Regions from separate parts of the Peribacillus sp. JNUCC41 genome, predicted to be linked through region 2. Evidence: riboswitches for the same ligand, from Rfam matches in the RefSeq annotation. Region 2 holds a riboswitch; the other holds the start of a gene.
What was found. Region 2 has a riboswitch for FMN ahead of ribE (riboflavin synthase). Riboswitches for the same ligand answer to the same signal wherever they lie in the genome.
Positions count from the first base shown of each region.

Region 1: it holds a riboswitch for FMN, as region 2 does, so the genes downstream of both, JNUCC41_RS25240 (ECF transporter S component) here and ribE (riboflavin synthase) in region 2, are expected to answer to the same signal.

Region 1 is NZ_CP062163.1:5,234,811-5,239,838, reverse strand. Features, by position in the region: gene JNUCC41_RS25250 (GerMN domain-containing protein) at 1-147, shown strand, start outside; gene serA (phosphoglycerate dehydrogenase) at 236-1,810, opposite strand; FMN riboswitch at 2,121-2,257, shown strand; gene JNUCC41_RS25240 (ECF transporter S component) at 2,422-3,003, shown strand; gene JNUCC41_RS25235 (ferredoxin) at 3,126-3,374, opposite strand; gene JNUCC41_RS25230 (YpbB family protein) at 3,665-4,726, shown strand; gene JNUCC41_RS25225 (RecQ family ATP-dependent DNA helicase) at 4,729-5,028, shown strand, end outside.
Region 2 is NZ_CP062163.1:2,427,746-2,432,773, forward strand. Features, by position in the region: gene JNUCC41_RS11885 (DEAD/DEAH box helicase) at 1-560, shown strand, start outside; gene megL (methionine gamma-lyase) at 909-2,084, shown strand; gene JNUCC41_RS11895 (TspO/MBR family protein) at 2,098-2,823, opposite strand; FMN riboswitch at 3,026-3,156, shown strand; gene ribE (riboflavin synthase) at 3,303-3,941, shown strand; partial or broken gene ribB (3,4-dihydroxy-2-butanone-4-phosphate synthase) at 3,960-4,598, shown strand; gene ribH (6,7-dimethyl-8-ribityllumazine synthase) at 4,678-5,028, shown strand, end outside.

The sequences.
Region 1 (5,028 bases), 2.7 Mb from region 2:
CTTCAAGCTTTAGAAGCCATACTCTTCATTGCCAAGGATTTTGGTTTTGAAAAAGTGAAGTTTGAAAATGCTCCCATTGAAGAGGTAGGCCAGCTGAATTTAACTGAAGACATATTGGTGCCCAAAGCACCGAACCAAGTGAATTGAGGTGTGATAAAACACCCGGTCTATGGTTGGCAAAAGCCTCTTGCATTCACAGAAAAAGTGCCCGTGCTGGACGGGCACTTTTTTCTATTTATAATGAAATACGGGCCATGAATGTAATTTCTTCTGTTTCCATTAAATATTGTTTCATGTTGTCTTCTAATGGTAAATCAAAGCTCAAAACCATGATGGCTTCACCGCCAGCTTCTTTTCGGCCAACCTGCATGGTTGCGATATTCACATCGTGATCACCTAGGACCTTACCTACGTTACCGATTACCCCAGGTTTATCTGTATGCTGGATATAAAGTAAATTCGATTCTGGTTGAAAGTCGATTTTGAAACCATTCAAACTTACAATTCGAGAACCGTAATTTTCGATATAGGTTCCACTGATTGTTAATTCACGGTTGTCACCTTTTACTTTAAGGCTGATCAAATTCGAGTAACCTAAAGAATCCGTAGAGATTTTTTCACCAACGGTTATGCCATGCTCTTTTGCGATCAACAAGGCATTCACTTCATTGACTGATGCATCGACTCTTGATCTGAAAAAGCCAGAGATTAGACTTTTTGTAAGAATCGCTGTATCGAAATCCAATGATTCTCCTGCATACGTAACGGAGATTTCCTGAATGCCTTCATTCATGCACTGAGAAGCAATGGATCCCATTTGCCGAACAAGTTGATAGAAAGGCTGTACCTTTTCAAACACTTCTTTAGATATGGCTGGAAGGTTGATTGAACTTGAGACTGGGTTTCCTTCAAAATAGGTCAATACTTCCTGGGCAACCTGTACCGCAACATTTAATTGGGCTTCTTTCGTGGAAGCACCAAGGTGCGGTGTAGCAATGACGCTATCCAGTTCAAGCAGTTTATGGCCAAGTGGAGGTTCTTCGACGAAAACGTCCAGTGCCGCCCCTGCAACATGTCCTTCGACTAACATTTCATATAAATCATCTTCGTCCAGAATTCCACCACGGGCGCAGTTTAGTACATAAACCCCCTTTTTACAGGTAAGCAGTTTTTCTTTATTGATTAATCCTCTAGTATCATTCGTTAGTGGTGTATGAACTGTAATGATGTCTGCTTTAGGAAGCAATTCATCTAACGGCAGGGCCGTTACGGACATTTTCTTTGCACGATCGACTGTCAGGTACGGATCATAGACAATGACATCCATGCCAAACACTTTAGCACGTTTTGCAATTTCCCCTCCGATACGTCCAAAGCCAACTATACCTAATGTTTTACCGCGAAGTTCAGTTCCCGTATATGAAGAACGTTTCCACTCCCCATTCTTCAGTGAAGCATAAGCTTGCGGAATGTGGCGCATTAATGAAGCCATCATCGCAAATGTATGTTCAGCTGTTGAAATGGTATTGCCGTCAGGTGCATTAACCACGACAATCCCGCGTTTTGTCGCTGCCGGGATGTCTATGTTATCAACACCGACACCAGCGCGTGCTATAATTTTTAATTGCGGCATACGGTTCATTAAATCTTCCGAAACCTTCGTTGCACTTCTCACAAGAATTGCATCGATCCGATCTAGTTCGTTTGTAGCTTCCTCTACGGTTTTCTGAATGAGATGAATATTGGATGCCTCTGATAGCGGTCCAAGTCCTTCTGGTTTAATGGCGTCTGCTACTAAAATCCGATACACGTCTAAACACCTTCCTAGGGAAAAGAATTATCTTAAATTTCAGTTAATTTTACAATTGAAATGCTGATTATGTCAATTTGGCTTATCTGGATGTAAGCGCTTAATAACAGGATTTTTCATCTGATTTTTTGATTAATATCGTGATATAAATGGCTTCGTCTTCTTTTGCATAATATAAAAAAATTTCGCTTATTTGTTTTAAAGCATTCATTGCTTTCGATCGATATTCATCCTAAATGCATTAATCGAGAGAAAATGCTATCAAAAAAAAGGAATTTCAGATATAATGGGAAGTATAAAAATTTAATAGGTCTATCTTCGGGGCGGGGCGTAATTCCCCACCGGCGGTGATGAAGGAATTTCTTCTTCTAAGCCCGCGAGCCTTACAAGGCAGGATTTGGTGTGATTCCAAAGCCGACAGTATAGTCTGGATGGGAGAAGATGGAGGTTCCTGAGTGCGTTTCAACAGTTATTTGCTGAACGTTTGTTTGATGTAGCCTTTAATTTATCCCTTTAATTCTATTGGAATTAAAGGTTTTTTATTGAGCATCAGCATATTTTGGAACCCAAACCTCTTTTTCAGGTAGATCGGAAAAGAAGGAGAGAGAACTATGAATAAGAACAAAGTGAAAAAAACGGTCACACTTGCGATGATGGGAAGCATTTCTTATTTATTGATGCTTTTAAATTTCCCGTTTCCAGGATTCCCGCCTTTTCTCAATGTCGATTTTAGCGACATACCAGCACTGATGGCGGCATTGATTTTCGGTCCGATGGCTGGAATTCTAGTCGAGTTCATTAAAAACCTTTTGGATTTAGTCATGACTGGGACCATGACTGCTGTACCTGTGGGGCATATCGCTAACTTCATAGCCGGAATACTGTTTGTCTTGCCAACTTATTATGTATTTAAGAAAATCAATTCAAAAAAAGGGATGACGTTCGCTTTACTTGCGGGGACAGTTTCCATGGCAGTATTCATGAGTGTTTTAAACTATTTTGTCTTTTTACCGGCATATACCTTCTTTATGGGATGGGATGCAATGTCGGCGCCAGAGTCAAGAAAGTTCGTTACGACGGCAATCTTGCCTTTCAACGTGATTAAAGGCGTGCTCATCACATCTGTATTCATGTTGCTGTTCATTAAATTACAGACATGGATCAATAAACAAACATTATATAAAAATGCTTAACGGCATTGACGATAGAAATGAAAAAACAACCGGATATCCATATTCGGTTGTTTTTTTATGTTTGTTTTTTTTTGTATGAGACAAAAGAAAAAGCCATTCTCGATAGAAAATGGCTTGTACCGTTATTCGAATTTTAGTGCGTCTCCGTCAAATGCTTCGTCAGCAACTTTAATGGAATCCGTTGGGCATCCTTCAAATGCATCCATCATGTCGTCTATAAGTACATCTGGAATTTCAACGATTCCCTCGTTATCGTCAAGGGTAACAAATGCAATCCCTTCGTCATCATAATCATATATATCTGGTGCGGCTGCTCCGCAAGCTCCACAAGCTATGCATGTTTCTTTATCCACAATAGTAAATTTAGCCATGAATATAACCCCTCCTAAGTTGATTAACAACTGATAATCTTTTTATTTCAGATTATTATCTCTTTCTTATTGTAAGACCGAATGCCAAACTTTTCAATAGAAATTGTATTGATAATAACTATCATGTAGCTGAATGTCAACGAAAAGCATCGAAATTATTAACTTGGTTCTTTCCATGGTTCGTCATTTAGTCACATATTTTTCCTTGTATTCATCAATAATAACGGCGATTTTTGCAGTTTTTTGTTACAATGGGGTTATTGGTTAAATGAAACAAGGATGTGAGTCCCATGAATAATTATCTACAGGCCATCATTCTATATGCGATAAAAAAATTTCAAGGCGAACGTTCCATTTATGCTATATACCATATGCTTCAGGGTAAGAAATCGTCACAAACAATCCAGGATGCCCATTTATTCGGCTTAACGGATATTTTTGGGACAATACCCCGATTTACCCGTCAGCAATTAAATCAAAACATTGAACATTTACTTAAGCATGAGATGATTGATTTAACGGATAAATCAGATGCGTATGAAATTAGTATGCAAGGTGAGGGAATGTTAGGCGATTACTTTAAAAAATATCCTTTTCCGGCGTATATAAATGGTTGGAAGTATAACAATATAACCCCGGTTTTCTGGGGAAGGTTAAACTTACTCATTCAAACCATATCCCATATTGTCCACAATGAAAGACGTTTTTATCCGATTCAACGAAATCCCAAAATCCAATACTTCGTAAAGGAATTTTTACATGTCAATCGTCAGGATCGAGCGGTGATTGCCCAACATCTATATGATGAACTGGTATTCCTTTTAGAAAGTCAAAGTGATATGAAACGAGACATTTTCATATTGAGGTTAACCGGAATAAACAGGATTGGACTTACGTTTGAACAGATTGCAAAAAGGAAAGAGATAGAAGAAGAGTATGTTCGCTTTACATTTCTTGACACATTGCATCAAATGCTTGCAGAAATGGAATCGGGAAAGGATTACCCACTCTTGTCATCATTAACCAATGATTGGAAAAGCAGTGGGAATCCTCAATTGACACAATCTACAAAGACAACTTTACGATACATCCAGGAAGGGAAAAATCTGGATGAAATAGCTGGAATCCGCAGATTGAAGGTCAACACCATCGAAGATCACCTCGTGGAAATTGTCTTATCGGAAAAAGATTTTCCGATTTCCGATTATGTAACTATCGAGGATGAGAGGGACATTGCTGAAGCTATTAAGGAACTTGGTACGAAAAAGCTTAAAGCAATCAAGCAAATGGTCGATAATAAACAAATAAGCTTTTTCCAAATAAGACTTGTACTTGCGAAAATAGGTGAGTGATGATGAACATAGAACGGGTCCTCAAAGAAAAATTCGGATTTAATGAATTCCGCCCTGGACAAAAGGAAGTGGTTGAATCATTGATGTCCGGCCGTCATACCTTAGCGATGCTCCCAACCGGGTCAGGTAAATCATTATGTTACCAGCTGCCTGCTTATCTCTTAAATAAGACTGTTCTAATTGTTTCCCCGTTATTATCTTTAATGCAGGATCAAGCAGATCAGCTGAAGATGAGCGGCGAAAAAAGTGTATTGACCCTCAACTCTTTTTTGACGCTAAATCAAAAAAGGAAAGCTTTTGAC
Region 2 (5,028 bases):
AAGCGGCCCGGGGATTCATGAATGAACCCGTAATGATCAAGGTAGATAAGCATGAAAAAATGGAATCAAAGGTGGACCATCTTTACTTTGTTGTTGAGAGACGGGAAAAGTCCAAGATTCTCGAGAAAATCACAAGAATTAAAGATGTGAAGGCCCTTGCATTCCTGAATGATATAGCAGAGCTGAGCGTCCTACATGAAAAGCTGAGCTATAAAGGTATTGAAATGGGCGTGCTTCATGGTGAATCCAATAAAGTCGACAGGGAGAAAGCGTTGCGGAAGCTTCGTTCGGGAAAATCCCCAATGCTGATAGCAACGGATGTAGCGGCAAGGGGGCTTGATATTAAAGGCCTTACTGCTGTCGTTCATATTGATATGGCCGACAACATCGAACAATATATCCATAGATCTGGGAGAACTGGTCGTGCAGGTGCAGATGGCACTGTCATTTCAATCGTAACGGAAAGAGAAGAGCGAGAGTTGAAAAAAATGGCCCGTGAACTGGAGATTCCATTAACGAGAGTAACCTTCTATGGTGGAAACATTGTAGTAGATGAATGATACGAAAAAAGGGACAGCCATGGCGGCTGTCTTTTTTTTTCGCAAATGCCCGCTAAGATATAAAAATTAAAAAGTTGCTCATTGTGCAGAATTCCCAGTAGAAAAGTGTCTGTTATTGCTGAATAAATTGAACCATGGATGCCTCGGCAAATGGGCCGTTCAAAAAGAAATGATCCAATAAGGATCAGGATATTATCACCTAAAAGCATTTGATATTATAAAAATTGGATTGTGAAATGATTCTAAATTCAGGAGTTCATTAATGGGGGATAAAGATGCATGAAAACGCTTCCTTTATATGGTTTTTTGACATATGATAGCAATAGACATAGGTTAGGAGGAGACGGTATGACAGGAAAGTATAAACAGTTTGAAACGGCAGTCATCCATGAAGGATATGACTCGAAGAAGCATTTAGGAAGCTTGGCAACACCCTTATTCCAAACCTCAACATTCACTTTCGAAAATGCCGAGCAGGGGGAAAGGCGTTTTGCCGGTATGGAAGATGGATATATTTATTCTCGCCTTGGGAATCCAACGGTACAAGTACTTGAAGAAAAGATTGCCGCTTTGGAAGGAGGGGAAGCTGGCCTTGCTTTCGGTTCAGGTATGGCTGCCGTTTCAGCAGTGCTTTTTGCGTTAACAAAAACAGATGACCACATCCTGTGCTCACAGGGGCTATATGGTTGTACATTTGGCCTCCTTCAGCTAATGAAAAATAAATACCGCATCACACATGATTTTTGTGAAATGGATTCAGAAGAACAGGTAAGGAAAATGATCCGGCCGGAAACGACCTGCATATATGTGGAGACCCCTATCAATCCGACGATGAAAATGATTGACTTACAGATGGTGGTGAGAGTTGCGAAGGAATATAATGTGACGGTCGTAGTCGATAATACGTTTGCGACTCCCTACCTACAGAGACCGCTTGAATATGGCTGTGATATCGTCCTTCATAGCGCTACGAAATATCTTTGCGGGCATGGTGATGTCGTTGCAGGCCTTGTCGTCGGTAAGAAGGAATTCATGAATCAAGTAGCCGGGACTACACAGAAGGATATCGGTGGAATCATTTCACCATTCGATGCCTGGTTACTATTACGGGGGCTGAAGACCTTGCCTGTCAGGATGGACCGTCATTCGGCCAATGCAATGGCAATCTTTCAAGAACTTAAGAAACATCCAAAGGTGAAAAAGGTATATTATCCAGGTGATGTAGCTTCACCGGATCATTATATAATGCAAAAACAAATGAAACATGGCGGCGGCCTTATCTCTTTCGAACTGCATGGCACAAAACAGGATGCACAGGAATTCCTCAATAAATTGAAACTTATCAAAATTGCCGTAAGTCTAGGTGATGCTGAAACATTGATCCAGCATCCCGCTACCATGACGCACTCTGCCGTTCCTGAAGATTCACGGGAACAAATGGGCATCAGTGACCAGCTGGTCCGTCTCTCAGTTGGCCTTGAGGCTTGGGAGGATATCTGGCAAGATCTTCAGCAAGCATTTTAGGGTAACATATACCTTATTTGTTCTTCCTATTTTGAATGAAGATGGTGATGGATACGATAAAAGTGATGGCAGCCAGGATATAAGAAATGTCTGTGATTATCGGATAGGCGTCGCTATTTCGTATCCCGATGCCTATGAATGCCCAAACGAATACGAGAGGATAGCACCAATCCCGGTTTTTACCTGCAAAGACAAAGGCCAAGGCTGTTGCTGCAATCAGCAGGACGATCGTCCAGGTTATACGGGAAGCTCCAAAACCGTCCCATTTGATATAGGTGAGGTAATAAGAAATGTCAGCTATGGTTGCAACACTTACCCAGCCTGTATATACGGAAAACGGAAATAGGTCAAAAGTATCATGATCCACTTTTTTCATTTTTGTATATATGACCATTAAAGTAGCCAATAGAGCAATGATAATGAATACGGATAACAAAAAGCGTTCATAGTGCCAAGCCAAAAGCCAAGCGCCATTCAAGACACAGCTTAAAGCAAACCAAGGATAGGATGCCTTATATGCAGGGCTCTTTTGATTTAAAAACTGCCTGAATACCCAGATGGCGAGCAGGAAATAGATCAAGCCCCATATGGAAAATACATAACCGGCAGGAGTGAAAAGGACATCCAGTTTATCGGAAATCTCTCCTGATGTTTGGCCGTTCAATGGCAGGAAATTGGCTAAAAAATTCATCGTGACGACAAATAGATAGAAAATCAAGTTAATGATGGAAATAATCATCGGCTTCCTCCTTGTATGAATGGTGATCCTTCTAACCTTATTCCACATATTCAGCCTGGTTAACCTTTTCGGAGCACATCGGGGGTACTTGGAGACATTTTTCCATAAAAAGAGGAAGTTCCTGTAACAATGGAACCATTTAAGGTTAGAAATTTTACTTCTTCACTTTATGGTGATAAAATATTCAAAGATTCATATTATTTTAGTCCTTCGGGGTCGGGTGAAAATCCCAACCGGCGGTGATGAAGAAATTCTAAGCCCGCGAGCCTGATAAAGGCAGGATTTGGTGAGATTCCAAAGCCGACAGTACAGTCTGGATGGGAGAAGGACGTGTGGAACCCAAGTGTATACGTATGCCTAATTTTTCGAAAATGAAAATATTAGGCTTTTTAGGTATACAATTTTTTTCACTCATTTCTCCTGCTAACTCCTTAGGTCATCCTATGGGGTTTTTTATATTTTATAAAAGGGGGAAAAACATGTTTACGGGAATCATTGAGGATATCGGTACCGTGCATTCCTTAAAAAAAGGAAAAAGCAGTATGGAGTTATCGATTCGTTCTGAAAAAATCCTTGAAGATGTGCAACTGGGGGATAGCATTTCAGTCAACGGGGTCTGCTTAACGGTAACATCCTTCACGAAAAGTTTGTTTACGGTCGACGTGATGCCGGAAACGGTCAAAGCTTCCACGATCCGGACATTGAAATTGGGATCACCTGTTAATCTCGAACGAGCAATGAGTGCACAGGGGAGGTTTGGCGGTCATTTTGTTTCAGGTCATATCGACGGAACCGGAACGATCATAAAAAAAGAACGGAAAGAAAATGCCGTATATTATGTAATCCAATTGGATGAAGGGCTTAGTACCTTCTGCATTCCAAAAGGTTCCGTGGCCATTGATGGAACAAGCTTGACGATATTTGGGATCGAAAGGAACCTTTTGACTGTATCACTGATTCCATTGACTCATCAGGACACCATATTGGGACAAAAAGCGGCTGGCGATATCGTTAACATCGAAAACGACATGATAGGGAAATATATAATACATCAAATGAAAAATGGCAATCCGAAACCAGGACTGAATTTAGAGTTTTTGGCAGAGCATGGATTCTAATAAAAGGGCGGTGTAATGATGTTCCATACAATAGAAGAGGCAATAGAAGATTTGAAGGCTGGCAAGGTAGTAATCGTATCCGATGATGAAGACCGTGAAAATGAAGGGGATTTTGTAGTGTTGGCCGAAAAGGCGACACCGGAAGCGATTAATTTCATGGCGACCCATGGACGTGGTTTGATTTGTACCACCATCACTGAAGAACTGGCAGCGAAATTGAAACTGCATCCTATGGTAGGTGAAAATACCGACCATCATGGCACTGCTTTTACGGTAAGTGTCGATCATAAAAGCACCTCTACAGGAATCAGTGCTTTTGAACGGTCCTTGACCATCCTTGAACTTCTAAATGAAGATTCTGTCGCTGAAGATTTCCAAAGGCCTGGTCACACTTTTCCGATAGTCGCTAAAGAAGGCGGCGTATTAAGTAGGGCAGGACATACGGAGGCATCGGTGGACTTGGCAAAGTTATGCGGTGCCGCTCCAGCTGGTGTCATTTGTGAAATCATGAATGAAGATGGGTCAATGGCCCGCGTATCCGATTTAGAAGTCATCGCTGATAAATTTAACCTGAAATTCATTACGATAGCCGATTTGATTCGGTATCTTGAACAAAATGATTCAATTGGGAAACAGGAACTTGAACTGAACATCCCTAAAGCTTGAATGATTATTAGAAATTAAATCTTAACGTGAAAGAAATGATATTGTTTTTTAAAATTAGGAGGAATTAGACATGGGGAAAACTATTGAAGCACAATTAATCGGATCAGGATTGAAAGTCGGAATCGTGGTAGGAAGATTTAATGAGTTTATCACAAGCAAGCTTTTAGGAGGGGCATTGGATGGCCTTAAGCGTCATGGCGTTGATGAGAATGATGTTGACATCGCGTGGGTCCCGGGTGCATTTGAACTACCGTTAATTGCTAAGAAACTTGTGAATACAGGTAAATATGATGCTGTAATCGGTCTTGGAACGGTAATCAGGGGTGCCACTTCACATTATGATTATGTCTGCAACGAAGCAGCTAAAGGCATGGCTTCCGTTTCATTGGAAACAGGTGTACCGGTTATCTTCGGTTTGCTG